Regions from separate parts of the Rhizobium sp. 01T444 genome, predicted to be linked through region 1. Evidence: predicted binding sites of a transcription regulator. Region 1 holds the regulator's gene; the other holds the start of a gene.
What was found. Region 1 encodes PhoB, which activates phosphate uptake and scavenging genes when phosphate is short. Its sites were predicted from a motif close to TGTCATNNANCTGTCAT; they were not measured.
Positions count from the first base shown of each region.

Region 2: a site for PhoB is predicted at 10,470-10,486, ahead of pstS (phosphate ABC transporter substrate-binding protein PstS). Genes of this name have one in related genera too.

Region 1 covers NZ_JBFTPD010000001.1:284,860-300,418, reverse strand. The annotation lists gene pstA (phosphate ABC transporter permease PstA) at 1-893, shown strand, start outside; gene pstB (phosphate ABC transporter ATP-binding protein PstB) at 908-1,723, shown strand; gene phoU (phosphate signaling complex protein PhoU) at 1,768-2,481, shown strand; gene phoB (phosphate regulon transcriptional regulator PhoB) at 2,613-3,296, shown strand; gene AC1DTN_RS01420 (pyrroline-5-carboxylate reductase) at 3,493-4,254, opposite strand; gene AC1DTN_RS01415 (GcrA family cell cycle regulator) at 4,586-5,116, opposite strand; gene AC1DTN_RS01410 (acetylornithine transaminase) at 5,541-6,740, shown strand; gene argF (ornithine carbamoyltransferase) at 6,786-7,703, shown strand; gene AC1DTN_RS01400 (Hsp33 family molecular chaperone) at 7,795-8,787, shown strand; gene apaG (Co2+/Mg2+ efflux protein ApaG) at 8,811-9,203, opposite strand; gene AC1DTN_RS01390 (O-succinylhomoserine sulfhydrylase) at 9,393-10,577, opposite strand; SAM riboswitch at 10,624-10,702, opposite strand; gene AC1DTN_RS01385 (2'-deoxycytidine 5'-triphosphate deaminase) at 10,776-11,870, shown strand; tRNA gene AC1DTN_RS01380 (tRNA-Gly) at 11,931-12,004, shown strand; gene AC1DTN_RS01375 (DUF4274 domain-containing protein) at 12,507-13,304, shown strand; gene AC1DTN_RS01370 (hypothetical protein) at 13,365-13,646, opposite strand; gene AC1DTN_RS01365 (VOC family protein) at 14,006-14,389, shown strand; gene AC1DTN_RS01360 (methyl-accepting chemotaxis protein) at 14,451-15,559, opposite strand, start outside.
Region 2 covers NZ_JBFTPD010000016.1:96,284-111,842, reverse strand. The annotation lists gene AC1DTN_RS21385 (NADPH:quinone reductase) at 1-169, shown strand, start outside; partial or broken gene AC1DTN_RS21380 (type 1 glutamine amidotransferase domain-containing protein) at 185-340, shown strand; gene AC1DTN_RS21375 (organic hydroperoxide resistance protein) at 533-961, opposite strand; gene AC1DTN_RS21370 (cysteine hydrolase family protein) at 1,116-1,763, opposite strand; gene AC1DTN_RS21365 (hypothetical protein) at 1,782-2,327, opposite strand; gene AC1DTN_RS21360 (epoxide hydrolase family protein) at 2,398-3,723, opposite strand; gene AC1DTN_RS21355 (ATP-binding protein) at 3,975-6,824, shown strand; gene AC1DTN_RS21350 (LysE family transporter) at 7,013-7,630, shown strand; gene AC1DTN_RS21345 (cupin domain-containing protein) at 7,633-7,977, shown strand; gene AC1DTN_RS21340 (bifunctional diguanylate cyclase/phosphodiesterase) at 8,127-10,253, shown strand; gene pstS (phosphate ABC transporter substrate-binding protein PstS) at 10,602-11,624, shown strand; gene pstC (phosphate ABC transporter permease subunit PstC) at 11,713-12,690, shown strand; gene pstA (phosphate ABC transporter permease PstA) at 12,693-13,550, shown strand; gene pstB (phosphate ABC transporter ATP-binding protein PstB) at 13,550-14,359, shown strand; gene AC1DTN_RS21315 (cytochrome P450) at 14,445-15,559, opposite strand, start outside.

The DNA.
Region 1 (15,559 bases):
CGATCATTGGCAAGACCGTCAATATTACAGTGCTTGCAGATGCCAATATCGACAGCGCCAACAAGGGCCAGATCAATCTTTCGGTCGATGAGAAGAACCGTAAGGTCAACGACAAGCAGGTTGCCTGGATGAATGAGCTGAAGGCGAGCGGTGCTCTCCACAAGACGTTCAACACCGGCCTCTTCGTCAACGGCAATTCCAGCCGTCCGGAAGCCGCAGGTCTCGGCGTCGCCCTCATCGGCTCGCTCTACCTGATGCTGATCGTTCTCGTGCTTTCGCTGCCGATCGGCGTCGCTGCCTCGATTTACCTTGAGGAATTCGCGCCGAAGAACAAGCTGACGGACCTGATCGAGGTCAATATCAACAACCTCGCCGCCGTCCCGTCGATCGTCTACGGTCTGCTCGGCCTGTCGGTCTTCATCAACTTCGCCGGCCTGCCGCGTTCGGCACCGCTGGTCGGCGGCCTGGTGCTGACGCTGATGACGCTGCCGACGATCATCATCGCCACGCGTGCAGCGCTCCGTGCCGTGCCGCCGTCGATCCGCGCGGCTGCCCTCGGCCTCGGCGCCTCGAAGATGCAGATGGTGTTTCACCACGTGCTGCCGCTTGCAATGCCCGGCATCCTGACCGGCACGATCATCGGCCTTGCCCACGCACTCGGCGAAACTGCGCCGCTGCTGCTGATCGGCATGGTCGCCTTCGTCGCCCAGGCGCCGAGCAGTCCACTCGATCCCTCCACGGCGCTTCCGGTTCAGGTCTACATGTGGGCCAACGAAGCCGAGCGCGCATTCGTGGAAAGAACCTCGGGTGCCATTATCGTCCTGCTCCTGTTCCTGATCGTCATGAACATGGGAGCTATCCTCTTGCGTCGTCGCTTTGAGCGCCGCTGGTAAACGGAGTAGAGATCATGAACATGTTGACGGAAGCTGCAGTTGAGAAGGCGCTGGACCAGAAAATGAGCAACGTCCCGTATAAGATGATCGGACAGGATGTCTCCGTTTATTACGGCGAGAAGCGCGCGCTTTTCGATGTCAATCTGAACGTCCGCGAAAACACCGTGACCGCCCTGATCGGCCCGTCGGGCTGCGGCAAGTCCACCTTCCTGCGGTCGCTGAACCGCATGAACGACACGATCGATGGCTGCCGCGTCACCGGCAAGATCACGCTCGACAGCGACGATATCTACGATCCTGACATCGACGTCGTCGAACTCCGCGCCCGTGTCGGCATGGTGTTCCAGAAGCCGAATCCGTTCCCGAAAACAATCTATGAAAACGTCTCCTACGGACCGCGCATCCACGGCCTCGCCAAATCCAAGGCCGACCTGGACCAGATCGTCGAGACGAGCCTGCAGCGCGCCGGCCTCTGGAATGAGGTCAAGGATCGCGTGCATGAATCCGGCACCGGCCTTTCCGGCGGTCAGCAGCAGCGTCTGTGCATCGCACGCGCCGTTGCCGTCAGCCCGGAAGTCATCCTGATGGACGAGCCCTGCTCGGCGCTCGACCCGATCGCGACTGCCAAGGTCGAAGAGCTGATCCATGAGCTGCGTGAAAACTACACCATCGTCATCGTGACGCATTCCATGCAGCAGGCCGCGCGCGTATCACAGCGTACGGCCATGTTCCACCTCGGCAACCTGGTCGAGGAAAACGACACCGACAAGATGTTCACCAATCCCGACGATCCGCGCACCCAGGACTATATCATGGGCCGGTTCGGCTGATTTTGGCGATGTGAAGCCTTCCCGATTTTCGAGGACAAAGCCCCATGGCATCGACACATATTTTTTCCGCTTACGATGACGATCTGAAATTCCTGTCCCGGCGCATTTCCGAGATGGGTGGTCTTGCCGAACAGATGGTCGGCGAGGCCGTCCGTGCGCTGGTCAACGGCGACACTGCGCTCGCCCAGAAGGTCATTTCCGACGACGTGATCCTTGATCACGCGGAACGCGAAATCAACGACAAGGCGATCGTCACGATCGCCCGTCGCCAGCCGATGGCCTCCGACCTTCGCGAGATCATGGGTTCGATCCGCATCGCCGCCGACCTCGAGCGTGTCGGCGACCTCGGCAAGAACACCGCAAAGCGCGTCATCGCCGTCCAGAGCACCGGCGTTCCGCGCAAGCTCGCCCGCGGTCTCGAGCATCTCTCCGAACTGGCGCTCGTCCAGCTCAAGGAAGTGCTCGACGTCTATACGACGCGTTCTGCGGACAAGGCCAAGTCCATCCGCGAGCGCGACGACGAGATCGACGCGATGTACACCTCGCTGTTCCGCGAACTCCTCACCTACATGATGGAAGATCCGCGCAACATCACGAGCTGCACGCATCTTCTCTTCTGCGCCAAGAACATCGAGCGCATCGGCGATCATGCGACCAACATCGCTGAGACGATCTATTACATGGCAACCGGCGCCCAGCCGGAGGGTGAGCGTCCGAAGGACGACAGCTCCAATACCGTCGGTGCGGTGACGGAGTAATCCGGACCTGCCAATTGCGTGCGCGCCCTGCGCTGGGGCGCGCAAAGGTCGCAGCCAATTCCAAGTTTCTGCATGGTCCGTTGCTTAAATCACCCCCGGTTTAAGGATCATGCATTAGGAGACTGACACGCATGATCCCAAGAGTTGCAGTTGTTGAAGATGAAGAGGCGCTGAGTGTGCTTCTCCGCTACAACCTCGAGGCTGAAGGTTTCGAGGTGGATACGATCCTCCGTGGCGACGAGGCCGAAATCCGGCTTCAGGAGCGCACGCCGGACCTGCTCATCCTTGACTGGATGCTGCCGGGCGTTTCCGGCATCGAACTCTGCCGCCGGCTGCGCATGCGGCCGGAGACCGAGCGCCTGCCGATCATCATGCTGACGGCACGCGGCGAAGAGAGCGAACGCGTTCGCGGTCTCTCGACCGGCGCGGACGACTATGTCGTCAAGCCCTTCTCCACGCCGGAACTCGTTGCCCGCGTCAAGGCGATGCTGCGACGCGCCCGTCCGGAGGTTCTCTCCACCGTTCTGAAGTGTGGTGATATCGAGCTCGATCGCGAAACCCATCGCGTTCATCGCAAGAGCCGCGAAGTGCGCCTCGGCCCGACCGAATTCCGCCTGCTCGAATTCCTGATGTCGTCGCCGGGCAGGGTCTTCTCCCGCTCGCAGCTTCTGGATGGCGTCTGGGGCCACGATATCTACGTGGACGAACGTACCGTCGACGTCCATGTCGGGCGCCTGCGTAAGGCGCTGAACTTCTCCAACATGCAGGATGTCATCCGCACCGTCCGCGGCGCGGGATATTCCATGGAAGCCTGATCCGAGTGATCGGAGGTCCAGACGGGTCGCTCGCTTGCCGGGCGGCCCGTTTGCTTATCTGGTGTCCTTCTGAAGAAACAGCGATGGGTAGGCCCGCCCTGTCCGTCGAGCTTGAAGCGACCTGTCTCGGCGAAGCACAGCTTCTTCTGGAAGCCGACACTAGGCGCCGAAAGCGAACTTCAAGAGGGTTTGCTTTCTACAGACGAATGCGTGCAAGAACTCGATCAAGAGCCTTTTGCAGAGCCACAGCGCCACCGAAATCGCGAAAGTCTTCGAGCACCTGTTCATTCAATCCGCCCTTGGTCGAATGCTCGCCGATGAGTTCATCAAAACTCGCGACAGGTTTCGAACGGGCAGCATGGGCGAGGCCGGAAAACAATTGACGGAGGTAGGCGTCGCCAGCCGTTCTCGAAAGCCCTTGGCTCTGCAGCCAGGTCGACGTCGCGTCCAGGATGCCGAAATAGGTGGCCATCAGGCAGCTCGCCACCGCGAGAAGTTCGAACTCAGGTCTGTTTTCAACCTGGATCGCCGTTCCGAGCGCCGAAAAGAGGGCGTGGGAAACCTCGTCGGGCGGGTAGATCGCAGTCGCGCCCTGAAGATCTGCGATGAACGGAAGTGGAATTGCCAGGCTCAGGCGAACTGGCTGATCGATCCACGCCAGCAGTTGATCCATTGGCGTGGCCGCGACGAAGCTGATGACATGGTGGCCCGGCCGAAATCGGAGCGAGCGGATGACCTCCTCGGCAATTTGCGGCCTCACCGCCACAAATACGAGATCGGATCGGTCGAGAACATCCTGGTTCCCCAAAGCGATCGACACATTCCGGTTTGCCGCCGCAAGGCGGGCGGCGACGCTTGCGCTGCGCGGTGACAGCACGATCGGTGTGTCGCGAAACGCTGTCTTGCCCAATCCGGTGACGACGGCCTCGGTAATCGTGCCCGTCCCGACGAACCCCATTGTCATCCGCTTTGGATCGATCTCCATTGGCACCCCTGACCGACTGTTTGCGCCGTGCTACTCCACGAGAATACCGCATCTGCATCAGAAAATCGCGTTACAGCGCCATGACCACCGTTCCATGCCAGCCTGGGGCTGAAACACATCGGTGGTGTTGGCCACGTAACTTCGCATTGTCAGGCATGGTGAACGACCGGCAGAGATCGGCCTCCGGCAGATAGTCGTGGTCAGGAGCGGTTTTCCAGTCCTCCTGTGCCGGCTAAAAAAATCACCCCTCCGCGCATAGGCGAGGAGGGGTGATGGCACGTTGCGTCTGTTGGAAGATCGCGGGTCAGGCGACCCGGACAGCCTTGCGGCGTTCGCTGACCGGCTGGTAGGCGAGGCGCTGGTGATAGTTGCAATAGGGCGAGGAATCCGGGGAGTCGCAGCCGCAGAAGTAGAAGTCGTCCTTCAGCGGATCGCCGACCGGCCACTTGCAGGTGCGCTCCGTCAGTTCCGTCAGGCCAAGGCGGCGTGAAATCGGCACGACCACATTCTTGGCCGGCACGTATTCCATTTCCTCGACCGTTTCGATCTCGATCTCTTCCTTCAGCATCGTTGCGCCCTGCTGGCGGGTAACGGTGCGGGTGGTGATGCGAGACGCATAGTTCGGGGCGCGCGGAGCCGACGTATTGCGCTTCGTTGCGCGCGCAGCGGTTGCCGTGCCGCCGGCCTTGGCGCGGCCGGGAAGACTGAGCCGGTGAACCTTGCCGATAACAGCGTTTCTACTCACTCCGCCAAGCTGCGCAGCGATCTGGCTGGCGCTCAGCCCCTCTGACCAAAGCTTCTTGAGCTTCTCGACACGCTCGTCTGTCCAGTTCATTGCCCTGTCTCCACCTTTCGCGTTGGTGATGGCAGAATCCCTCACCGTTGCCTCGGAAGTCTCCGAAGCAAGAAACGCCTGATCAATTTTGGTGACTAGTTCCGCCGCATGCAGTCTAGTAATTGAACTTTAACCTAGTGTGAGCCTGACTCTGTGACAAGAGTCGCGTGAATCCGATGAATCCGAATTCGGGGTTTTCCCCAACTTGCTTCCCCGGAGAGTCATTTCTGCAACATTAGCTGTTGATAGACCTGCAAGTCTGATTTGAGGCTTGACGCATGTGCTAAATCCTCAGTTTTGTTGACATTGCAGTGCGAAAAGTAAATAGTGCTTCCTGCCGCCGCAAGGCGGCATTTTTGATTTTTCGGGCCTGGTTTTCTTAGCCGGAGTCCGTTGCCTTAGAGCCTGACCAGGAGATTGCGCCATGGCTGAAGCCTCGCCGCTTTATGATACCTATTCTCGTGCCCCGCTGCGGTTCGAGCGAGGCGAGGGCGTGTGGCTGATCACCGAAACGGGCGAGCGATATCTGGATTTCGGCGCGGGCGTTGCCGTTACCTCCGTGGGGCATGGCAATCCGCACGTTGTGGCCGCTCTCAAGGATCAGGCCGACAAGGTCTGGCATCTCTCCAATATTTATGAAGTGCCGGGGCAGGAGAAGCTCGCCAAGCGTCTGACGGATGCCACTTTCGCCGACAAGGTGTTCTTCACCAATTCAGGCGCCGAGGCTCTCGAATGCGCCATCAAGACTGCGCGCCGCTATCAGTTCTCCAAGGGGCATCCGGAGCGCTTCCACATCATTACTTTCGAAGGCGCCTTCCACGGCCGTACGCTGGCGACCATCGCCGCCGGCGGCCAAGAGAAATATCTCGAAGGTTTCGGCCCGAAGACCCCTGGTTTCGATCAGGTGCCCTTTGGCGATGTCGAGGCTGTCCGTGCCGCTATTACCGACAAGACCGCCGGCATCCTCATCGAGCCGGTGCAGGGCGAGGGCGGTGTCCGCCCGGCAACGTCCGAATTCATGAAAGCGCTCCGCCAGCTCTGCGATGAGCATGGCCTGCTGCTGATCCTCGACGAGGTGCAGACCGGCGTGGGCCGTACCGGCAAGCTCTTCGCTCATGAATGGTCGGGTATGACGCCCGACATCATGGCGGTTGCCAAGGGCATCGGCGGCGGCTTTCCGCTCGGCGCCTGCCTTGCGACGGCAGAGGCCGCTTCCGGCATGAAGGCGGGCACGCATGGTTCCACCTATGGCGGCAACCCGCTGGCCATGGCTGTCGGTAACGCGGTGCTCGATGTCATCCTGGCCGAGGGCTTCCTGCAGCATGTGCGTGATGTCACTCTCGTCTTCCGCCAGGGCCTTGCATCGCTCAAGGATCGCTATCCCGACGTGATCGAAGATATCAGGGGCGAAGGGCTGTTGCTCGGCGTCAAGGCTGCCATTCCCTCGGCAGAGCTGCTGAAGGAAATCCGCGCAGCCCATCTTCTGGCGATCCCGGCAGGCGATAATGTCATCCGCCTGCTGCCGCCGCTGGTCGTAACCGCCGAGGAGGCGCGCGAGGGTCTTTCCCGTCTCGAACGCGCTGCCGAAAACATCCGTGCCGCCAAGGTCAAGAAGACCGCTTGATAGGACAATGCCCCGCCCGCCGGCGGGCGTAGCAGGTAACGAACAATGGCTTCCCCCAAACACTTCCTCGATCTTTCCGCCGTCACCGGATCCGACCTCAGAACCATCATGGACGATGCCAAGCTGCGAAAGCAGGCTTTCAAGGCCGGCACGGCCGACAAGCCGCTCGCCGGCAAGATGCTCGCCATGATCTTCGAGAAGCCGTCCACGCGAACCCGCGTCTCCTTCGATGTCGGCATGCGCCAGCTCGGCGGCGAGACCTTGTTCTTATCGGGCACTGAAATGCAGCTCGGCCGCGCCGAAACGATCGGCGACACCGCCAAGGTTCTGTCGCGCTATGTCGACGCGATCATGATCCGCACGACCGACCACAACCGTATGCTGGAGCTCGCTGAGCATGCGACCGTGCCGGTCATCAACGCGCTGACGGACGATACCCATCCCTGCCAAATCATGGCCGATATCATGACCTTTGAAGAGCATCGCGGCCCAATCAAGGGCAAGACGATCGCCTGGACGGGTGACGGCAACAACGTGCTGCATTCCCTGGTGGAGGGGGCTGCCCGTTTCGGCTACCGCATGAACATGGCAGTACCCCTTGGTTCCGAGCCGAAGGATCACTATCTGAACTGGGCCCGCAATGAGGGCGCCGAAATCATGCTTTACCATGATGCTGACCGTGCGGTCGCCGGCGTCGATTGCGTGGTGACCGATACCTGGGTCTCCATGAATCAGGAACATCGGGCTCGCGGTCACAATGTCTTCCAGCCTTATCAGGTCAATGCGCATTTGATGGCGCAGGCCGGCAAAGACGCATTGTTCATGCACTGCCTCCCCGCTCACCGCGGTGAGGAGGTGACGGACGAAGTGATCGATGGCCCGCAATCCGTGGTCTTCGATGAAGCGGAAAACCGTCTTCATGCGCAGAAGTCGATTCTTGCTTGGTGCCTGGGCGCGATCTGAACCATAATCGGATGTCGCGAGTTCCAAACTCGCGGCTGCGCAAGCAGCCGGTGCGCTGGCCGGCTGCTCTGACAAAACAGGAGTGAAAGCCATGGCAGAAGCTGCCGCCGCCCTCGGCGAGTTCGATTTCGCCGGCGATGATCATGTCGTCCCCTTCCAGGTGGAAGGGCTGGATGTGCGCGGTCGCGCTGTCCAGCTCGGCCCAATGCTGGATTCAATCCTCGAACGCCACCATTATCCCACGCCCGTCGCCCGCCTTCTGGCGGAGGTGGTGGTGCTCACGGTGCTGCTCGGCACCTCGCTGAAGTTCGAGGGCAAATTCACTGTCCAGACCAAGAGCGACGGTCCCGTCGATCTCTTGGTTGCCGATTTCTCCACGCCGGAAAATGTACGGGCCTACGCTCGCTTCGACCAGGCCTTGCTCGATAAGGCGATCGCGGCTGGCGAAACGGAGCCGGAACAGCTTCTCGGCAAGGGCGTTCTCGCCTTCACCATTGATCAGGGCAAGTTCAGCCAGCCCTATCAGGGTATCGTGGCACTTGACGGTACCTCGCTGGAAGACATTGCAGGTGTCTATTTCCGCCAGTCGGAGCAGATCCCGACGCGCGTGCGCCTTGCCGCAGCCGAGCTCTTCGACCGCGACGAGAACGGTAAGCCGCGTCACCGCTGGCGGGCAGGGGGCCTCGTCGCCCAATTCCTGCCGGAAGCGCCGGAGCGTATGCGCCGGCCCGATCTTCACGGCGGTGATGGCGACACGGCTGCGCGCGCCCATGTTGAGGATGATGCCTGGACGGAAGCCCGCTCGCTCGTTGAAACCGTGGATGCCGATGAACTGACCGATCCGCTTGTTGGCACCGAACGCCTGCTCTTTCGCCTCTTTCACGAACGCGGCGTGCGCGTATACGATCCGCGCGCCGTCTTCGATCGTTGCAGCTGTTCACGGGAAAAGATCGGCGGCGTGCTGAAGGGCTTCAGCGCCGAGGAAATCGAGGCGAGCCAGGAAAATGGCGAGATCTCGGTCACCTGCGAATTCTGCTCCACGACCTACCGCTTCCCGGTGCAGGAAGTTGCGGCGGCGGAGTGAGTGCGCGGAGAATGGGGCAGGCTCTAGTTCAATACCCTGAGCAGGCCGGGTGAATCCAAAGAGAAGGCGGGTATGTCGACATCGAACGTCTCGCCTTCGTCCGTCTCCATCTGGTAGTGGCCGAACATCAGGCCGGACGGCGTATCCAGCGGGCAGCCCGACGAATATTCATAGGTGTCACCTGGCTGCAGCCGCGGCTGCTCGCCGACGACGCCGGGGCCGCTGACCTCGTCGATCTGCCCGTTCTGGTCGGTAATGTTCCAGTAGCGGTTGACGAGACGTACGGCGATGCCGGAATTGTTGCTGATGACCACACGGTAACCCCAGACATAGCGATCGTCATCCGGATCGGATTGCTCCTCCAGATAAAACGGCTCGACAACGACTTCGATATCTCGTGTGAGGGCGCGATACATGCCTTACACCTTAGTCAGGATATGTTACCCGTATCTTATAAGAGGCCTCTGCCGTCAAGAAACGGTACAGTGATCGCGGCCTCACCACCCCCGGTTGGACCGCCTTTCGTTCATTAAGCCTAACTCTCAGTGTTAAATTCAAGGCAAATGCGACGGCCGCAGCGTCTGCCGACGGCCGTGCCTTGATGGTCAGGCCGAAACCTTCGCCAGAGCGCGGGCGAAATCTTCTATCAGATCGTCCGTATCCTCGATGCCGGCCGACAGGCGCACCGTGCCCGGCGAGATGCCGAGTTCGGCGCGAGCCTCGTCCGTCAGGTTCTTGTGCGTGGTCGTGGCCGGATGCGTGATCAGGCTCTTGGAGTCGCCGAGATTGTTGGAAATCTTGACGATCTCAAGCGCGTTCTGCAGCGCGAAGGCAGCTTCCTTGCCACCTTTGAGCTCGAAGCAGACGAGCGTCGACCCACCGGACATCTGCTTGGCGATGATATCGGCCTGCGGATGGTCTTTGCGGCCGGGATAGATGACCTTGGCGACCTTGCCCTGATCGGCCAGGAAGTCGGCGATCTCCGCTGCATTCTGCGTCTGCTGCTTGACGCGCAGCGGCAGCGTCTCGATGCCCTTCAGGAGCGTCCAAGCGTTGAAGGGCGACATGGCCGGACCGGTATGGCGGAAATAGTCGTGCAGGTTCTCGTCGATCCATTCCTTGTCGGAGAGAACGACGCCACCGAGGCAGCGGCCCTGGCCGTCGATATGCTTGGTCGCGGAATAGACGACGATATGGGCGCCGAGTTCCAGCGGCTTCTGGAAGAGCGGCGTCGCAAACACGTTGTCGACGACGACCTTCGCGCCGATCTGGTTGGCGAGCTTGGCGACACCGGCGATGTCGATCACTTCCAGCGTCGGGTTGGTCGGGCTTTCCAGGAAGAATACCTTGGTCTTCGGGGTAACAGCCTTTTCCCAGTTTTCGAGGTCGCGACCGTCGATCAGCGTGCAGTCGATGCCGTATTTCGGCGCCAGCGTCTCGACGACCCAGCGGCAGGAGCCGAAGAGGGCGCGCGCGGCAACGATATGATCGCCGGCCTTCAGCTGGCAGAGAATGGCGGCGGTGACTGCAGCCATGCCGGAAGCGGTGGCGCGGGCGTCTTCGGCGCCTTCCAGCATACACATGCGCTTTTCGAACATGTCATTGGTGGGGCTGCCATAGCGCGCATAGATGAAACCGTCGGTCTCGCCCTTGAAGCGCGCTTCCGCAGCTTCCGACGTATCGTAGACGAAACCCTGCGTGAGATAGATTGCCTCGGATGTCTCGCCATATTGCGAGCGGAGCGTTCCGCCGTGGACGAGTTGGGTTGCCGGGCGCCAGGTCTTGCTCATGCCATCACCACTTTCAAACAACAAAAAAACCGGCCGCAAATGCAGACCGGTTTTCAACCCGGTCTTTTTAGCCACTTATTTAACGTGGCTGCAAGCCGACCGGCCAAATCACCACGGGATAAATTTGCAATACTGCCGTTCTAAGCTTGCGTCAATTCCCCGACTTTGGTTTTGTCGGCTGCAAATTATGGATGGAGCATGATGGCTCGCGAAACTGGAATTTTGGCCGACCGCGCAATTGCCGCGCTGTTTGAGACGGGGCGTCTTCAAAGCGAGCGCGAGCTGGACCGCGACCAGATCCAGCCCGCCAGCTTGGATCTGCGGCTGGGCGCCAAGGCTTTTCGGGTGCGCGCCAGCTTCATGCCCGGCCCGTCGCATCTCGTCTCAGACAAGCTCGACCGGCTGAGCCTGCATGTCATAGACCTCAGCGAAGGCGCGGTGCTGGAGACGGGCTGCGTCTACATCGTGCCGCTGATGGAGCGCCTCGATCTGCCGGCCGACATGTCGGCCTCGGCCAATCCGAAGAGCTCGACCGGCCGCCTCGATATCTTCACGCGCGTCATCACCGATTACGCGCAGGAATTCGACAAGATCCCGGCCGGCTATTCCGGCCCGCTCTATCTCGAAATCAGCCCTCGCACCTTCCCGATCGTCGTGCGCCGCGGTTCGCGCCTGTCGCAGATCCGCTTCCGCGTCGGCCATTCGGTTCTGGGCGAGCCGGAGCTTTTGAAGTTGCACGCAACGGAAACGCTCGTCGCCGCCAAGCAGCCGAACGTATCCGGCGGCGGCATTGCGCTGTCGATCGATCTGACGGGCGACGAGGAAGGCTTGATCGGCTATCGCGGCAAACACCACACGGCCGTCGTCGACGTCGACAAGAAGGCCCAGCACGATATCTACGATTTCTGGGAACCACTCTACAGCCGCGGCCGCACCGAGTTGATCCTCGATCCGGATGAGTTCTACATCCTCGTCTCGCGTGAGGCCGTGCACGTTCCCCCGCATTATGCGGCGGAAATGACCCCCTTCGATCCGCTCGTCGGTGAGTTCCGCGTCCACTATGCCGGCTTCTTCGATCCAGGCTTCGGCCATGCGCCGGCCGGCGGGCGCGGCAGCCGTGCGGTACTGGAAGTGCGCAGCCACGAAGTGCCCTTCATCTTGGAAGACGGCCAGATCGTCGGCCGCCTGATCTACGAGCACATGCAGGAACAGCCGTCGAGCCTCTACGGTTCAGGCCTCGGCTCCAACTATCAGGCCCAGGGCCTCAAGCTTTCGAAGCATTTCCGTATCTGATGCTCGATGGCGCCGTCACTTGACAGCGGCGGCTATCTGTTGGAAGTCTCAAGCCATCAGGCGGGTGTAGCTCAATGGTAGAGCAGCAGCTTCCCAAGCTGAATACGAGGGTTCGATTCCCTTCACCCGCTCCAGCTACTTTTCCAGCGATGTCCAATGCGCCTGGGCTTCCTGTCGTCCAAAACTCGTCAGAGAAGTTTTTTGCGAACCTGGCCCTTCATTTCTCACCCCTCGATACATCCATAAATTCAACCTGTCCGCGAGCGCCGAACGCCTCAAGATGACCCAATTGCGTAATTCTCGGAAACGTCTTCAATCGCCATGCAAGCGGGAGCCTTACAAAAAGCAGGTAAATGCAACTTAATGCTGAATTGGTTTTAGTTTATGGCAATTGTCAATCGCGCATTGGAAGCTGGCTATGTTTATTTTTTGTAACCAGTATTTCCGCACCTTTTCGCGTGAGATGCCTTGGGTAATTCAAGAGAGACAATCATTCATAACACAGGCGGCCAACTCATTTAGTGGCTCGTCATTGCCGCAATTTGCCGGTAGCGGACATGACACTTAATGAAATGGTCGACGGCTCTCAGCGGAGCGACAAGGGATATGAGGCGGCGGTCATTGCCGGGGAGAGTGATGGACAACAAGTTTGAAAGTTACGATGCCGAACAGCGGGCGATGATAGACTGGTTGACCGGCCGGTCTCCGGATGCTCGCCACGCCATTGCACAGGATCTAAACTTCGACTTCGCCGAAGATGTGTTCGAGTGGATTCTGACACAGCCAGATTGTGATCTGGCAACAGCCGCAAGCTATTTCTGGCGAGCAGGACCCCTGGAACGGCTGGAAGATCCTGCCTTCTTTGGGGAAGAGAGTTTAGCATTAAAGCGACTGGTAGAGCGCGTTAACGCAGGTTTTTATAGCCGATCGGAGATTTTCTATCCCGGGCAGGAGCCACGGAACGGCGAAGAGGTTGACAGCGCAACACTTCAAGAAGCCGAAACGCTGCGAGAATTTGCGCGCACCCATAAGGCGTCGGATCTTCTGTGGACCCTGCCTGAGGCATTGGTGCCGCCGTTCGGACGTCGCGAAGTCGACATTTTAGAGGAAGAAGATCCTGAAAAATCGGAGGAGCTACGAAAGCTCTTCGCGGGACTCGGGACAAATTTCGGGCTCAGTCCGGTAAAATTGACCTGGGCGGATCCGCCCCCGGGAAAGATACAGCAGCCGGCGCCGGGTTCTGTCGTCGGAAAAGGAACTGCAAGATCGAGCAGATCCGGTTTCACACCATTATATCTTTACATCGCATTCGTTGCGGTGGCGTGGGGACTTATCTACGTCTTTGAGCCCCCAGGGCTCGTATATACGGTTATGGTCGTATGCTGCATACAGTTCGGAATTGCGACGGTCATCAAGCTGCGATCTCGAAAGTAGAAGGCCGGCGGATGAGCATGCAAACATGATGTCTGCAGCAAGCTGAATTCTCTCTGCCCGTCAATCTCTTCCGAAAATGTTGATCGGCCGGTACTGGCGGTGAGCGATCGCCAGCGTGCGATCCGGGCGGATGATATAGGTCTCCTCGACCTGCCGGCCGTACTGGTCGATGAAATTGTGCGGGAAGGTCGAGCCGATCGGCGACTTTGTCAGTTTGGTGCGCGGCTGGCCGTTGTAGGTGATGCTGCCGGGAATAGGCTCGATGCCGGGACCGGTATATTCGACAGTCGTGCAGCCAGCGAGCGCCAGCGCGCCGATCAGGCCAAGTGCGATCAGTTTCATATTGGAAGCCTTTCTTTCCGCAGCACGGTGCTATTGTACCGCAAATCGCCGAAAGCTCACGATACAAACGGTGCGCGCGTCTTCAACCCTTCGAGAAGTGCCCGGGTAAAGGTTGTGATCGTTCGCGCCAACCGTCCGATTGATCTGATTGCCGCTCGTGGCGCTATCTGGTAGAGCGATGCTGTCGAAAAAGGCAGGACCGGATGAGGTAAGCCCGGTCCCTTCCATCATCGGAAGCTCTGCTCCGTGTTTCACACGAGAACCCGCGACGTGGCCCGCATGCGAATGCGGGGTCCCGGCGGCATGCGGAGCGTTAAAAGACGCACTCCTCCGGGATTTTATTCTCAAAGGAGACATTCATGCGTTTGAACCATCTTGATTTCTACGTGCCCGATATTGCCGCTACGGCGGATTTCTTCCTGCGTTATTTCAGTCTGGAATTGCGGGAGATGAACGAACGGATCGGCCGGGCGATCCTTCATGACGACCAGGGAACGGAGATCGTCTTGAGCCGCCCGCTGCCGAAATTCGGCGGTGCCGATCAGGTGGAGCTGCAGCGGCAGACCTATCATATCGGCTTCATCCTCACCGAAAGATTGGATGTCGATCGGCTTCATGGCCGTCTGGTGACAGATGATGCCGCTGTCTCAGGACCACCGGCCGCCATTCGCGGCGGCTGGCTCTTCTATTGCACCGCGCCCGGCAACCTTCTTGTCGAAGTCGGCTGGCGTCCACCAGCCTGAAGGACCTGAAACGAAAATGGGCGGCCGAAGCCGCCCATTTTCATTCAATCATGTCATCAGCTCAGAACTCCGTCCAGTCAGCTTCCTGGCTGCTGGCGGGGGCAGCGTTGTTCACGCCGAAAGCGCTGGCTATCTTCTGGCCGAGGGCGCGGGCGGGCGAAGCCTTCGGGCGTGCGGTGCTTTCGGCAACGCGGACCGGAGCTCTGGCAGCCGGCCGTGCGCCAGCGCGCGGCGCGGCCGGTGCGGTCGAGATCGGCGCGCTTGCAACGAAGCCGCCGGTGCCTGTCAGGCGGAACTGGCCGAGCAGGTTGTTGAGCGCCGTCGCTTCCGTGGCAAGGCTATGGCTTGCCGCGGTGGATTCCTCGACCATGGCGGCATTCTGTTGGGTGCCCTGATCCATGGTGTTGACGGCTGTATTGATCTCCTGCAGGCCGGTCGACTGCTCGCGGGCGGCTTCGGCGATCGCATGGACGTGCTGGTTGATCTCCTGCACCTCGTGGACGATCGCATCGAGCGCCTTGCCGGTTTCGCCGACCAGCGAGACGCCGGTCTGCACATGCGTGCCGGATGTGTTGATCAGCGCCTTGATTTCCTTGGCGGCGTTTGCAGAGCGCTGGGCGAGTTCACGCACTTCCTGTGCGACGACCGCAAAACCCTTGCCGGCTTCACCGGCACGCGCTGCCTCGACACCGGCGTTCAGCGCCAGCAGGTTCGTCTGGAAGGCGATATCGTCGATGACGCCGATGATATTGCCGATCTCGACGGAGGACTGCTCGATCTGATGCATGGCAGCGACCGCCTTGCGGACGACGTCGCCGGATTTCTCGGCGCCAAGGCGGGTGCGGGCGACGAGTTGGCTTGCCTCTTCGGCACGCTTTGCCGCGTCCTTCACCGTTATGGTGATCTCTTCGAGGGCTGCTGCCGTTTCTTCGACGGAAGCGGCCTGCTGCTCGGTGCGCTTCGAAAGCTCGTCGGCAGACGACCGGATCTCGTTGGCGCCGGCGCTGATGGCACGGGCGTTGGAACCGACTGCGTGCAGGGTCTCGTTGAGCTTCTCGACCGAATTGTTGAAATCCTGGCGCAGCGCGTCGAGATGCGCGACGAAAGGCGTTTCGATATGTGAGAGGAGGTCGCCCGCCGAGAGCCGGCGCAGGCCGTCTCCGAGCGCAT
Region 2 (15,559 bases), on a different contig from region 1:
CATGCCGGAACCAGCGATGCGGGAAGCGGCCGAGGAAGTCTCTGCCTGCGCGGCTTCGGGAGCCTACGTTCCGAAGATCGCGGTGACGCTCGTGCTGGATCAGATCGCCGAGGCGCATGAACTGCAGGATAGCGGCAAGATTGTCGGAAAGATTCTGATCGGCTTTTGATCTGCCGGCTGGGCCAAGGACGCCTTAACGGCGGAGGGTGCCCAGTACTCGTCCGTGGCCAACTGGGAGCCCCATGTCGTCGTTGATGGCCGCCTCATCACCGGCCAGAACCCTGCCTCGGCGAGACCGCTGGCAAAGGAACCGGTCGCCGCCTTGAAAAAGCTGGCGTAAGCCGATGAAGTAGACGGCGCCAGTACGTCGATCCGTTGTGGCAGGCGGGCAATCGAGTTGTTCGGAGGACAGTCTGGAAGCGTGGACCGCTTCCAGACTGTCCTTGTTGAGCGACTGCGTTAACGCGATCACGAAGGCCTGACGTTACTGCAGGCGCTCCTTCTTGGCACCGGTCGCGGCCAGTCGGCCTCGTCAGACCAGCTTGATCGTGACGTCGATATTTCCGCGCGTTGCCTTCGAGTACGGGCAAATCTGATGCGCCTCGTCGATCAGCGATTGGGCGACGTCGCGCTCTACGCCTGGAATGCCGACGTTAAGGCGAGCGGTCAGCGAGTAGCCGTCAGTGTCGGACAGGTTGAGATCGACTTCGGCATCGATCGTGACGTCACCGCCGAGCGTGATGTGCTTCTTCTTCACGATGAGCCCGATGGCACTCTCGAAGCAAGCCGACCAGCCTGCTGCGAAGAGCTGCTCGGGATTGGTGCCGATGCGCGCCGTGCCCGGTACGCCGAGCCTTACATCGAGACGCCCGTCGGAACTGCGGGCGACACCGTGTTCGCGACCGCCGGTGACGTGTGTCTTTGCGGTGTAGAGGACTTTGGGGTTCATTTTCTGGTCCATGACGCACTCCTTTTTGCTTTCGTTGCGGATGCCCCTGTTGGGCGGGTGTTTACTTCTTCGGTCAGGCGTCGGCGACGTCTATGACCGCTGGCGAATGCCGTGGGCGCCAAGGACGGCCATTCGGCCGACCTCCTTCAGCTCTCGATACGGCCGGTTACGCCGCCGGTGCCATGTTCTGCATGGCCGCCAATGCTCCGAGGATTTGCTCGGTCGTCACGATGGCGCTGGCGTAGTTCGGCATGTTGATTTCCAGCGCCGCATGCATCATCTCGTCGGAATAGTCGGCGACCGCGTCCTTCACGACCGTCACGTCGTATCCAAGCTCGGCTGCGAAGCGGACCGTTGCCTCGATGCAGGTATGCGCGATCAGGCCGATGACGATCAGTCTGTGGATGCCCCGCCTTTTGAGCTGGTTGTCGAGGTCGGTGTTGGCAAAGCCGCTGGAGCACCAATGCTCCGATGCCACGACCTCGCCCGCAGCAGGAACGAACTCCGCCTTGAATTCTCCGCCCCAGGTGCCGAACTCGAAGGTCTTGCGCTTCCAGGCCAGCTTCTGAATAGGGGCGATATACTTCCAGTTCTCATAGTCGCCTTCGCGAAAGCGGTGGTGCATCGCGAAGAAGACGGGGAGTTTGACCTGCCGTGCCGCCTTGAGAATCTGCTCCATGTGCGGGACGCAATTGTTGGCCTCGGCGACCGCCTGTATGCGCGGCCAGATCTTGCCTCCTTCGGAAATGAAGTCGTTATACGGGTCGACCACCAGAAGCCCGGTAATGCCGTGTTCGTAGGACAGTTCGGTCATCGCATCCTCCTTTGGCGCTTAGGCGGCTCTCGACGATGACTGGTTACGAAGCGCAAAGCGCTCGATGCTCGCTGCAAAGAGCGGCGTCTCACCCTTGTTATGGGCGATCGACATCGGCTGGCGCTGCGTGCGGAACACCTCGAAGGGGATGCCCTGCCGATCCAGGTTCGCCAACATTTCGTCGGTGGCGAAGGACTGGACGCGGTTGGTGAACTCGCAGCGGTCCTTGTCGATTGCCTTGACGCTCAATTCCCAGGTCACATGGATGGTCACGCGGCCGGTCGGCGTGAAGACGTCGGAGTCTGAATCGAGGATCAGATGATCCTTCTCTCCGAGCGTCTCGACATAGTGCTGGACCATCAGGCTGCCGCCGATCGTCTCGACGTTGATCGACATGCGCGTGCCGTCAGGCGCGGTCGTAAAGCCGGCGGCGATATGGGCTGGCGAGCAGGACTGATATTCCTTCTCCGGCAGTGTGAAGCACCAGTTGGGAATGTCGATCTTCTCGATCGGCGCATTGATGATGGCGGTGAAGCTGGAATCGACGATCTGATTGTCGCGCATTGTCTGTCTCCTTCTTCGATAAGGGGTTGAGATCGCTGTGTCGGGCGGCGCGCACCGCGCCGCCCTGTTGTCAGATCGATTTGCGAAGCGGCTTGAACGCGGCGCGCAGATCTTCGGTCAGGAACATGGGTTGCTCCCAGGCTGCGAAGTGGCCACCCTTGGATGGGCGGTTGTAGAAGATGAGCTGCGGATAGGCCTTCTCGGCCCAGCTCTTCGGAGCCTGGTAAATCTCGTCGGGGAAGGCGCTGACCGCGACCGGTATCTTGATGCCGCGCGGATCGAAGAAACCGCCGGAGGGGAAGTGGGCGTTGTCCCAATAAAGCCGGCCGGAAGAGATTGCGGTGTTCGTCAGCCAGTAGAGCGTGACGTTGTCGAGGATATCGTCCTTCGAAAGCCCTTCCTGTTTTCCGTCGAAGACGCGGGCGATCATGTCATAGCTGCGGATGTCATGATCGAGCATCCAGGCGGCAAGGCCGATCGGGGAGTCGACGATGCCATAGAGCGTCTGCGGCCGGTTGTTCATCTCGATCGCATAACCGAGGCCGTTCTTGTAAAAATCGTCGAGCTGCTCATAGGCGCGCTTTTCATCGGCCGAGAGGCTGTCGGGTGCGGGGGCGCCTGACGACAGCAGCTTGGCAATATCGGCAGGTACGGTGGCCGCCATGTTGGTGTGGATGCCGAGAAGGCCGGCCGGTTCCTGCACCGCCATCAGTTCGGTGACGGCATTGCCCCAGTCACCGCCTTGGGCGACATACTTCGTGTAACCGAGACGCTGCATGAGCGCGGCCCAGGCCTTGGCGATGCGCGGCGGATTCCAGCCCGGCTCAGTCGGCTTGCCGGAGAAACCATAGCCGGGAAGCGAGGGAATGACGACATGGAAGGCGTCTTCGGCGCTGCCGCCATGCGCTGTCGGATCGGTCAGTGGCCCGATGATCTTCAATTGCTCGATGATCGATCCCGGCCAGCCATGGGTGATGATGATCGGCAGCGCATTCTCGTGCTTGGACTTCACATGGATGAAGTGGATGTCCAGCCCATCGATCTTCGTGATGAACTGCGGGTAGGAGTTGAGCTTCGCTTCGACCTTGCGCCAATCGTAGTTCTTGGCCCAGTGGTCGGCGAGCTTCTTGATGGTGGAGAGCTGAACGCCCTGCGAGTGGTCGCTCACCGTCTCGCGATCCGGCCAGCGTGTGGCGGCGACGCGGCGATGGAGGTCTTTGAGGGTTTCGTTCGGAAAATGAACGTGGAACGGCTTGATCGCCTCATCGGCTGTGGCAGCAAGCAGATGGGAAGGCAGAAGCGCGCCTGAACTTGCAACCGCCACGCCCAGGGAGGCGGCGGCGAGAAAACGGCGGCGGTCCTGGTCGATTGCATCAGCGACTTCGGTCTTGATCATGGCTTTCTCCTCGGGGATCAGGATGTTGCAGTTGCACGTTTGTGCTGACCGAAACCTACTGCCGTATGCCGAGAAGCGCCCGTTATGCGTTGTTAGCTGTTGTCAGGAGACGAAAGCGGAGCATGTTAACAACAGCCGATATTCGCGCATCGACTGTTTTTCTCCCGTTTCAATACCTTCGGGTAGTGGCACGGATCGAACTGCTGGACTAATGTCCGCCAGCGCACAGACGTCGGCCAGAGGGATGAGCCATGGCGATCGTAGCAGTCGGGGATATCAAGGGAATTCGCTTCGGACCGTTCAAGCTGGCGGTAGGCGAAAGGCTTCTGAGCAGGGAGGGTGTCCCTGTGGAACTGGGCGGACGTGCCCTCGACATTCTTGTAGCGCTCGTGACATCCCCAAATGAAATCGTCAGCAAGAAGGAGCTGATGGACAGGGTCTGGCCCGACGCCCTCGTCGAGGAAGGCAGCCTTCGCTTCCATATGGCCGGGCTACGCAAGGCCCTCGGCGATGGCCAGGACGGCGCGCGCTACATCACCACGATTGCGGGGAGGGGCTACTGCTTCGTCGCACCCACTGTCGCCGTGTTGCCCGATCATCGCGATAGCCCGCTCGTCGAGGACGTGTTTCCGCATGCGAACCTTCCTCCACGGCTCGCCCGAATGGTCGGCCGTGACGTCGATGTCATGAAGCTGGGCGCACAACTGACGGATTCCCGGCTCGTCACGATCGTCGGCCCGGGCGGAGTGGGAAAGACGACCGTCGCGATTGCTGCAGCCCATCAGGCCGCCGAGGTTTTTGCCGGACACGTGCTGTTCGTTGATCTCGGCGTGGTCGCCGATCCGAAACTTGCTGCGACGACGATCGCTGCCCTGCTCGGACTTCCGGTCCAGGCCGAAGACGCGACACCCGATGTGATGCGGTTTCTCAGGGACAAACGCCTTCTCCTGATCCTCGATACCTGTGAGCACCTGGTGGAAACGGTCGCCACCATTGCTTCGTCCATTCTGGACGCCGCACCACAGGTGCATATCATTGCGACGAGCCGTGAGGCGCTGCGCATCGACAGCGAGCGCATCTACAGGTTGGATGCTTTGGGATATCCACCGGAAGTCAATGAAGCGCCGTCCGCAGCCGTTCAGCAATATCCGGCAGCGCAGCTTTTCGTCGAACGTGCGATAGCCAGCGGTGCCCAACTCGACGGAAACGAGGCCGAAGCTGCAATTGTCTGCGACATATGCCGAAAGCTCGACGGGGTCGCCCTGGCCATCGAACTCGCCGCCAGACGCGTCGAGGCCTATGGTTTGGAGCAGACCGCAGCATTGCTCGATCAAAGGCTGACACACCTGTGGCAGGGTTTGCGGACAGCCCCGCCGCGCCAGCAAACGCTGCAGGCCACCCTCGACTGGAGCTATGGGCTTCTGTCCGAAACCGAACGTGCGGTGCTGCGCAGGCTCGCGGTGTTCGTGGGAAATTTTCCACTCGATGCTGCTTTGGAGGTGGTGACGAACGACACGCTCGATCGTGCTTCGGTTTTTGCGGCTATCGACAATCTAGTGGAAAAGTCGATGGTGGCCGCCCGCCCGATCGGTGCCATGATGCGTTACCGGCTTCTCGACACCACGCGCGCCTACGTGATCGAACTCGGCAGGGACGACGAGTGGCAGGAACTGGCGAGGCGGCACGCAGCCTATTGCCGCCTTTGGTTCGAACAGAACGGCAGCGAGTGGACGTCGCTCTCGACCCCCTTGGAGCGAGCGCCGCACTTCAATGCAGTCGATAACGTTCGCAGCGCACTTGAATGGTGTTTTGGAGAGAACGGCGACACATCGCTCGGGGTCGGCCTTGTCGCCTCCGTTGCTCCTGTCTTCCGTGCGATGGGCTTGCTGCCGGAGTGCCAACGATGGACGGAGCGCGCACTCCAGTCGCTGGACGATGCCACCCGTGGCACGAGCGAGGAGATGCAGCTCCAGGCGGCATTCGGAGTATCGATGATGTTCATGCGAGGCCACAACGAGATGTCGGCTGCCGCGCTGAACAGGAGTCTGGAGATAGCCGAAGCGCGCGGCGACGACCTCAATGCCGCAAGACTGCTGGGACCGATCCACTTCTTCCATCTGCGCAGCGGCGAGTTCAGGCTATGCGTGGAATACGCCGAGCGCTGCACCGAGATCGCCGATCGAATAGGCGATCCTGCGGCGACCACGCTATCCAGGGCTCTTCTCGGCCTCTCTTACTGTCTGGTCGGGCGCCTCGCTGAAGCACATGCGACGCTGAAACCCGTTGTCGAGCCCGCTCTTTCGCCAGCCAGCAAGCAGATGCATTACGGCTTCGATCACTACACCTGGGCCAGGATAGGCTGGTCGACAAATCTCTGGCTGGAAGGCCATACCGACCGGGCTCGCGCGGTGATCCGCCAATGCTTCAAGGATGCGGAGACGATGCGCCATCCCGTATCCTTCGCGATCTCGCTGAGTTCGATCGCGACGCTTCTGTGGATCGGCGATTTCGACGTGGCGGAGGAACACTTGGTTTCCTTCATCGCCCGCGCGGAGACCCAGGCTTTCGGCCCATATCTCTCCATGGGGCATGCTTACAAGGCCGAGATCGCGATACGGCGGGGTGACTTCGAAGCCGGCGTTACGGCGCTGCGTAAACAGCTGGAGGATCTTCACGCCACACGCTTCGAACTCTTCACAGTGCGGTTCCACTTCGTTCTCATCATGGGCCTTCTGGCCGGCGGGCGATCTGCCGAAGCATGGGAACTCGCAGAGGAAACCGAGCAGCTGATCGAGGAAAAGGGCTACTATTCCTACCTTCCGGAGCTTCTGCGGCTGAGGGGCTGCATTCTTTTGGCTGCACCAGGACTGAGCCACATGGATGCAGAGACCTGTTTTACGTTGTCATTGGACGTGAGCCGCAGGCAAGGCGCTGGCGCCTGGGAAATCCGGGCGGCAACTGATCTGGCGAGGCTCTGGACGGAGCATGGGCGGACCGAGGAAGCCGATGGGCTGCTTCGACCCGTTTATGAGCGGCTGACGGAGGGGAGGGACACGCCCGCTCTTCGTGCGGCCGCGCAGGCGCTCGCGCAAGCCGGCTGAGAGGCACGGAGCGCGCTGTAATTGCAGCGATCTTTTATTGGTGGTGACGGATTTGGCGTGAAGGCGGCCAAGCCGATCATTCGCGGAAATTGCCGGACATGGTGGCTGCTATCATCCCTAAAATCGTTTGATTTCAATGAGAAGTCTGTCAAAGCTATGTGACGGACTACACCTGAGGAAAAGCCTTCATGTTTTTGCTTTCCGTCGCCGCCATCTGGGCGGTGGCCGCCATCACGCCAGGTCCGAACTTCCTCATCGTCGTCCGGACGGCGCTGGAGGGTTCGCGAAGCGCGGCAGTGGCCGTCATCGCTGGCGTCATCCTAGGCACCTTCTGCTGGGGGCTCGCCGGCTGGCTCGGCATCAGCGCACTCTTTGCGGCCGCACCTTTCGCCTATCTGTTCCTGAAGGTCGCCGGCGGGCTCTATCTCTGCTTCCTCGGTGCAAAGCTCGTCTGGAGCACCTGGCGCAAGGCGGGCAGTGGAGAGCCGCAAGCCGTGCGGGCAGGGATCGGCCCGAAGCAGGCTTTCTATTCGGGGCTCGCAACCAACCTCGCCAATCCGAAATCGGCCTTCTTCGTCGCCTCGCTCTTTGCGGCGACGCTGCCGGCCGAGCATAGCTGGATGCAGGGTGCTGCTGCCGTCGCCACGATGGTTCTGGTCTCCTCGCTCTGGTACTCGTTCGTGCTGACAGTATTGCGCAACCCTGCCGTTGCAGGCGTCTATGCGCGCGGCCGTAGAACACTTGACGCCGCGGCCGGCGTCATCTTCATGGGCTTCGGCCTGAAACTTCTGACCTCAGCGCGATAACCATGGCAAACATGATCTCCTTCGATATCGACAGCGTCGAACCGGAAGTCGGCGCTCCCGCCGCCGAGCGCATCATTTCCGGCAATCCGCAATTCCGCACCTGGAACCTGGAGGAGGCCGAGGGCGGCCTATATTCCGGCATCTGGGAGGCAACGCCTGGCAAGTGGCGGATCGTCTATGAGGAGTGGGAATATTTCAGCCTGCTCTCCGGCCATTCGATCGTGACCGAGGATGGCGGTGAGCCGGTTCATCTGAAGGCGGGCGACCGGATAATCCTCAGGCCAGGCTTTAAAGGAACCTGGGAAGTCGTTGAAACGACTCGCAAGGATTATGTGATCAAGGTCTAAAAAGCTGCCCGGATGGATGGCTTTTGATCATTCTCGTTAATAGTGTCTACATCATCAAATGATAGATCTTATCTGCAGCGCATTGCGGACATGATGTCTCCTGCCGTCACCATAGACATGGCCTTGCAATTCATCTTTTCGGGATTGGCATGTCGTCGAATCTTGCAGGTAGGCACGTTCGAACCCAAACGTCTTCCATCATTGCGACAACCATCTTCTTCCTCGTCGTCGCTCTCGTGCTGACGGGCCTCATGGCCCATGTCGTCGCCACGATGAACCGGTCTGCAAACAAGATCGATGATGCCAGGGCCACGCGCGCTGCCCGTGCAGCGATCTCGGCCTTTGCCAATCGTTTGAGCGCGACAACCACGGACAACGCCGTATGGGATGATGCCTATAAAGCGATCTCATCTCCTGACGCCACGGATTGGGCCTATGAGAACTGGGGCAAGACCACAGCGGATTATCCGCTCTATGACGGCGCGGTCGTGATCGGCCCCGACCGCTCTTCGGTCATCTCCGCATATGCCAAAGGCAAGCCCTTCCAGCCTAGTGCTTCTTTCGGCGAAGCTTTTTACCAGCAGATCGACAAAGCTGCTGAATCCGGACAGGCGCCGGTGGTCAATTTCATCCGAACCGAAACGGGCATCGCGCTGATCGTGTCACAGGCAATCCAGCCTTTCACCGCAGAAGGCGAGCTTCCGAAGCTGAGTGTGCTGAGCCTCTACAAGGATCTCACGTCGGAGGTTCTCGACACTTTTTCGGACGAGCATGAACTCGAAGGGCTGCGCCTCGCCGCCGCGCCCGAGTCGGGCCTGCTGAACACACCGATCACGGACATAGGAGGTGGCGTCATAGGCCATCTTGTCTGGCCCAGCAAAGCGCCCGGAACCGCCGTGTTTCACGAAGTCTATCCTTACGTCGCGGCTGCTGTCATCATCCTTGCGATGTTTCTGGGTGGTGTTCTGCTGGTGGGTGCAGCAGAGGCGCGCCGCCWGCGCCAATTGGCGCAAGCGGCGATTTTCGAAGCGAACCACGATAGCCTGAGCGGCCTGTTGAACAGGCACGGGCTTCTCGCACTGCTGGAAGAGCTGGAAGATACCGATGTTGCGCCACCCCGGCTCTATCTGGTCGATCTCGATGGATTCAAGGCTGTCAACGACGCCTGGGGGCATGCGGTAGGGGATGACCTGATCCGGATCGTCTCGAACGCCCTGATCGCCTGTCACCCTGAAGTCGTTGCGGCCGCCCGGCTGGGAGGCGACGAGTTTGCGCTGGTGCAGATTGGAACCGCCGCGCGTGGGGAGATAGAAGAGACTATTCTGGCGCTGTTCACCGAGCCCTTCAAAATCGAAGGGCGAACGATCGAAGTTGGCGCAAGCATCGGAGCTGCCGCACGTGACGGAGACGTACCGCCTTTGGAGCTTCTCCGCAGGGCGGATATGGCGCTCTATCGTGCCAAGGCAAACGGCAGAGGCCGGGCGATCGAATACGACCCGGAGCTGGATCTGGAACGCCAGAGGGTCGCCGAAATGGAAGCTTTGTTGAAGAGCGCCATTAGCAATGGTGCGATCGAAGCCTTTTTCCAGCCTCTCGTCTCTGCTGCGACAGGTGCTGTTACTGGTCTTGAAGCGCTAGCGCGTTGGCGAGTTCCAACAGGGAACATAAGCCCTGAGATTTTCATCCCGCTCGCCGAAAGGTGCGGCCTCATCGATGCGCTCGGCGCTCATATGCTGAAAACATCGATCGGGCATGCCAAGAACTGGCCTGGCCTGTCATTGTCGGTGAACGTTTCGCCGGTCCAACTCTGCAATCCGGAATTCGCCGCCGAAGTGATCTCGCTTCTGCAGGAGCTCGATTTCGATCCGAAGCGTTTGACATTGGAGATCACGGAAGGCGTCCTGATGACAAATCCGGAACAGGCCCGCAGGTCGATAGATCACCTCAAACAGGTCGGTATAAAATTCGCGCTTGATGACTTTGGCTGCGGCTATGCAAGCATCGGCGCATTGCGGCAGTTCGGGTTTGATCGCATGAAGATCGACCGTTCGCTCGTATCCGCTCTCGACCAAGCCTCGAATGGCGCCGATGTTCTGAGAGCCACCATCTCCCTGGCGACCGCTCTGCAGATTCCCGTGACAGCTGAAGGTATCGAGAATACGCGCCAGGCGGCGATCCTGCGTGAGGCCGGCTGCGACCAGCTGCAGGGCTATCTGATCGGAAAACCTATGTCGGCACTCGAGATATCCAGCAAGCTTCAAGAGCTTGCCGCATAGATTGCGGCAGCACACTCGGGTGGTCGTCCGGTCCTCGGAGCATTTTGGCGTCTGAAAACGACATTTTCACGCATTGCTGCGGCAATCGACCGCAGCCCTGCGGCAATAGGGCCGCACCTCATTTACGAAGGCTTTGTCAGCGCGCGATTCACTAGGAAAGTCAGTGACTTCAGCGACTTATGCACAGCGTTGCATTTCATGTCACCCGTCACAAACTGTCATCAAACTGTAATAATAGACGCCTAGCCGCCTTCCCGTGACGAGGAAATTCAGCGCCCCTGACAGTGGACACCCCCTCCATGGCGCCGAGCCTCGTCGTCCTTTCGTTCCATCAGGGAAGAGTCGCAAATGCTCACCAAGAAACTTCTTTCGGCCTGCCTCGGCGCCGGCCTGGTTGCCGCTCTGGCAGTCTCGGCCTCCGCTGCCGATATTACCGGCGCTGGTTCGACCTTCGTCTATCCGGTTCTTTCGAAGTGGTCGGCAGACTACAACAAGGAAACCGGCGACAAGCTGAACTACCAGTCGATCGGTTCGGGCGGCGGTATCGCCCAGATCAAGGCTGCAACGGTTGACTTCGGCGCTTCCGACGCCCCGCTCAAGCCGGAAGATCTGACGGCTGGCGGCTTTGGCCAGTTCCCGCTCGTTGTCGGCGGCATCGTTCCCGTCATCAACGTCAAGGGCATCAAATCAGGCGAACTGAAGCTCTCCGGCAAGGTCCTCGCTGACATTTACCTCGGCAACGTCACCAAGTGGAACGACAAGGCCATCGCCGATCTGAACCCGGGCCTGAAGCTGCCCGACAGCCAGATCGCAGTTGTTCACCGTTCGGACGGCTCGGGCACCTCCTTCAACTGGACCAACTTCTTCTCCAAGGTAAACCCGGACTGGAAGTCGAAGGTTGGTGAAGGCACTGCCGTTAACTGGCCGGTCGGCATCGGCGGCAAGGGCAACGAAGGCGTTGCTGCTTACGTTACCCGCGTCAAGGACTCGATCGGTTACGTCGAATACGCCTACGCCCTGCAGAACAAGCTGCCCTACGTTCTCATCCAGAACGCTGCCGGCCAGTATCCGAAGCCGAACGCTGAAAGCTTCTCGGCTGCCGCTGCAAGCGCAGAATGGGGCAAGGCTCAGGACTTCTACCTGATCATGACCAACGCTCCGGGCGAAAAGGCCTGGCCGATCACGGCAACCACCTGGGCCATCATGTACAAGGAGCCGAAGGACGCTGAACGCTCCAAGGCTGCTTTCTCCTTCTTCAAGTGGGCTCTCGAAAAGGGCCAGAAGGAAGCTTCCTCGCTCGATTACGTTCCGCTTCCGGACACGCTCGTGAAGCAGATCGAAGATTACTGGACGGCCTCTTTCAAGAGCTGATCCTGACGAAACTGCGGTCGGGGCGGAAAGCCAAGCTTTCTGCCCCGAATGCCTTTGACACCCCCTCAAAGCAGCAGAGCGTACGGATATGAGCGAAGCATTGGCATCGCTGCCCGCCGACACCGCGGGCGTGAAGCGCCGCGACGGCGCCGCAGGCGATCGGATTTTTTATTGGATAGTTTTGGGCTGCGGCCTGTTTGTTCTCGCCGCTCTGCTGGCAGCGGCGATCTCCATGGCCATGGGCGGGCTTCTTGCCTTCCGCACCTTCGGCTTCGGCTTCCTGACCGGCACCGAATGGGATCCGGTTGCTCAGCAATTCGCAGGTCTCGTGCCGATCTACGGCACGCTGGTCACCTCGGCACTCGCCATGATCATCGGCGTTCCCGTTAGCCTCGGCATCGCGGTTTTCATTACCGAAGTTGCGCCGCGCTCCATCCGCGGACCGATCGGCGGTGCCATCGAGCTTCTCGCCGGCATCCCCTCGATCATTTACGGCATGTGGGGTCTTTTCACCTTTGCTCCGTTCATGTCGGATTACATCCAGCCGGTGCTCATCGACTGGCTGGGTCCGATCCCGCTGATCGGTGCGCTGTTTTCGGGTGCCCCGCTCGGCATCGGCATGCTGACCTCAGGCATCGTGCTGGCGATCATGATCATCCCCTTCATCTCGTCGGTCATGCGTGACGTCTTCCTAGTCGTCCCCGCGCAGCTGAAGGAATCGGCCTATGCGCTTGGTTCGACAAAGTGGGAAGTGGTGCGCGACATCGTCATTCCGCACACCCGCACTGCCGTTGTCGGTGGCATCTTCCTTGGTCTCGGCCGCGCGCTCGGCGAGACCATGGCGGTCACCTTCGTCCTCGGCAACACCCATAACATTGCCGTGTCGCTGATGGAGCCCGGCACCTCGATTGCCGCGACGCTCGCCAATGAGTTTGCCGAGGCTTCGGACGACCTCTACCGGTCGTCGGTGGCAGCACTTGGCCTCATCCTCTTCGTTGTCACCTTCATCGTTCTGGCGGCCGCCAAACTCATGCTGGTGCGTATGGCAAAGCAGAGGGGGGAATAATCATGGCTACCTATTCGGGCTCCCTCTACCGCCGCCGCCAGATCGGCAGCGCAATCGCGCTGACGCTCTGCGGCATCGCCACCGTACTCGGCCTGGTCTTTCTGGTGTGGATACTCTGGACGACGCTGGTCCACGGTCTGTCTGCGCTGAGCCCCAGCCTTCTCACGGAAATGACACCGCCGCCCGGCGAAGACGGCGGCGGTCTCGCCAACGCGTTCATGGGCAGCCTGCTGATGGTCGTTCTCGCCGTTGTGATCGGTACACCGATCGGCGTGCTCGCCGGCACCTACCTGTCGGAATTCGCCCGCGGCAAGAAGCTCGGCGAGGCCATCCGCTTCGTCAACGATATCCTGCTCTCTGCGCCGTCGATCATCATCGGCTTGTTCGTCTATGAAGTGGTCGTCCGTCCGACCTCACGCTTCTCCGGCTTTGCCGGCGGCATCGCGCTCGCCTTCATCTTCCTGCCGGTCGTGGTGCGCACGACCGACGAGATGCTGAGGCTGGTTCCCGATGTCATGCGTGAGGCAGCCCTTTCGCTCGGCATTCCGCGCTGGAAGGTCACTCTCAACGTCCTCTATCGTGCCGCCTCCACGGGTATCCTCACCGGTATCCTGCTTGCGATCGCCCGCATTTCGGGCGAAACCGCGCCGCTCCTCTTCACGGCTCTGAACAATCAGTATTGGAGCCTGGATATGTCGCAGCCGATGGCGAACATTCCCGTCGTCATCTTCCAGTTTGCCATGAGCCCCTATGAGCAATGGCAGAATCTTGCATGGGCCGGTGCCTTCGTGATGACGGCCGTCGTTCTAATCCTGAGCGTCGTATCGCGCTCCGTCCTGAACCGAAAAGGTGGGAAATGATGCTTCAGTCTGCAGACACTATCGATACTGCCAGCAAGCTGGAAAAGCCGATGGCGAGAGATAAGATCTCCCTCGAGAAAGTCAATTTCTATTACGGCGACGCCCACGCGATCAAGGATGTGAGCCTGAGCTTCCCGGAGCGCCAGGTCTCGGCCCTGATCGGTCCGTCCGGCTGCGGCAAGTCCACCCTGCTGCGCATCCTGAACCGCATCTACATGCTGTATCCGAAGATGCGCGCCACCGGCTCGATCAAGCTCGACGGCAAGAACATCCTCGACCCGAGCTTCTCGATGAATGAACTGCGCGCCCGCGTCGGCATGGTGTTCCAGAAGCCGGTGCCGTTCCCGATGTCGATCTATGACAACATCGCCTATGGCATTCGCCACCACGAGCGCCTCAACAAGGCCGATATGGACGTGCGCGTCGAGCAGGCGCTGCGTCAGGCCGCTCTCTGGGATGAGGTGAAGGACAAGCTGAAGGGCAGCGGCCTCGGCCTTTCGGGCGGCCAGCAGCAGCGTCTTTGCATCGCCCGCGGCGTGGCGCTGCGTCCGGAGGTGCTGCTTCTCGACGAGCCGACCTCGGCCCTCGACCCGATCTCGACTGCCAAGGTCGAAGAGCTGGTCGCGCAGTTGAAGGGCGAGTTCACGATCGTCATCGTCACTCACAACATGCAGCAGGCAAGCCGCATCTCTGACAACACAGCCTTCATGTATCTGGGCGAATTGATCGAATACGGCCCGACCGCGCAGATCTTCCAGTCTCCGAAGGTCAAGCGTACGGAAGACTACATCACCGGCCGTTACGGCTGATGCGATATTTCCTCGCGGAACAGAAACGGCCGGCACGCGATGAGCTTGCCGGCCGTTTTCGTTTCCGAGTGTCGGATATGAAGGCTTACCAGACGAGATCCAGGCGATCGAGCCCGTGGAAGTGGTAGACGTCCTTGACGACGGGCGTCTTGGCAAGTTTGAGCCCCGGCAGGCGCTTGAACAGTATCGGCAGCACGACGTTGAGCTCCAGCCGCGCCAGCGGCGCGCCGATGCAGAAATGGATGCCGGCGCCGAATGAGAGATTGGGTGCCTCGTTGCGGTCGGGCTTGAAGGTGAGGGGATCGCTGAATTTCGCTGGATCGTGATTGGCGGCGGCCAGGATCATGCTCACCTTGTCGCCGCGCTTGAACGCGATGCCGTCGATCTCGGCGGGCTCGAGCGCCCAGCGCTGGAAGATGTGGACGGGCGCGCAGATGCGCAGTGACTCCTCGACGGTGCGCTCGGTGGCGGTTTCGTCGCGGAAAAGCTCAGCCGGGTTGTAGCCGCTATCCAGAATGATGCGCACCGAATTGCCGATCTGGTGGACCGTCGCTTCATGGCCGGCATTGAGCAGCACGATGGTCGTCGAGATGAGCTCGTCTTCCGTCAGGTACTGGCCCTTGTGCTCGGTATGGATCATATGTGTCAGCAGGTCGTCACGCGGTTCGGACCGGCGCACGGCAATGACCGTCTTCACATAATCGGAAAATTCCCGTGCCGCCTGCTCCGCAGCATCTTCGTCTGCACGGGTGCGCCCGAACATATACATGCGCACATAGGCATGTGACCACTTGAGGAGCTGCGGCCCCATTTCCTCGGGAATGCCGATCATGCGGGCGATCATCGTCACCGGGATGATATCGGCAAAGGCCGAAAGCAGCTCGACTTCGCCCTTGTCGGCAAAGGCGTCGATCAGCCTGTTGGTAAGTTCTTCGATTTCCGGCTTCATCTTCTCGACATGGCGCGAGACGAAGGCGCGGTTGACGAGGGTGCGCAGCCGCGTGTGTTCCGGCGGCTCCAGCTCCAGCAGCGAATAGCGCTCGGCGAGATCGAAGGCGGCGAGGTGCGGTTCAGGTTCGGGCAGGCCGAGCTCCTCGCGGCTGGCAATATGCAGGATCTGCCGGCCGAACCGGCGGTCGCGCAGCAGCCCGTTCACATGATCGTAGCCGGTGACGAACCACTGCTTCTGCTGTTCCCAGT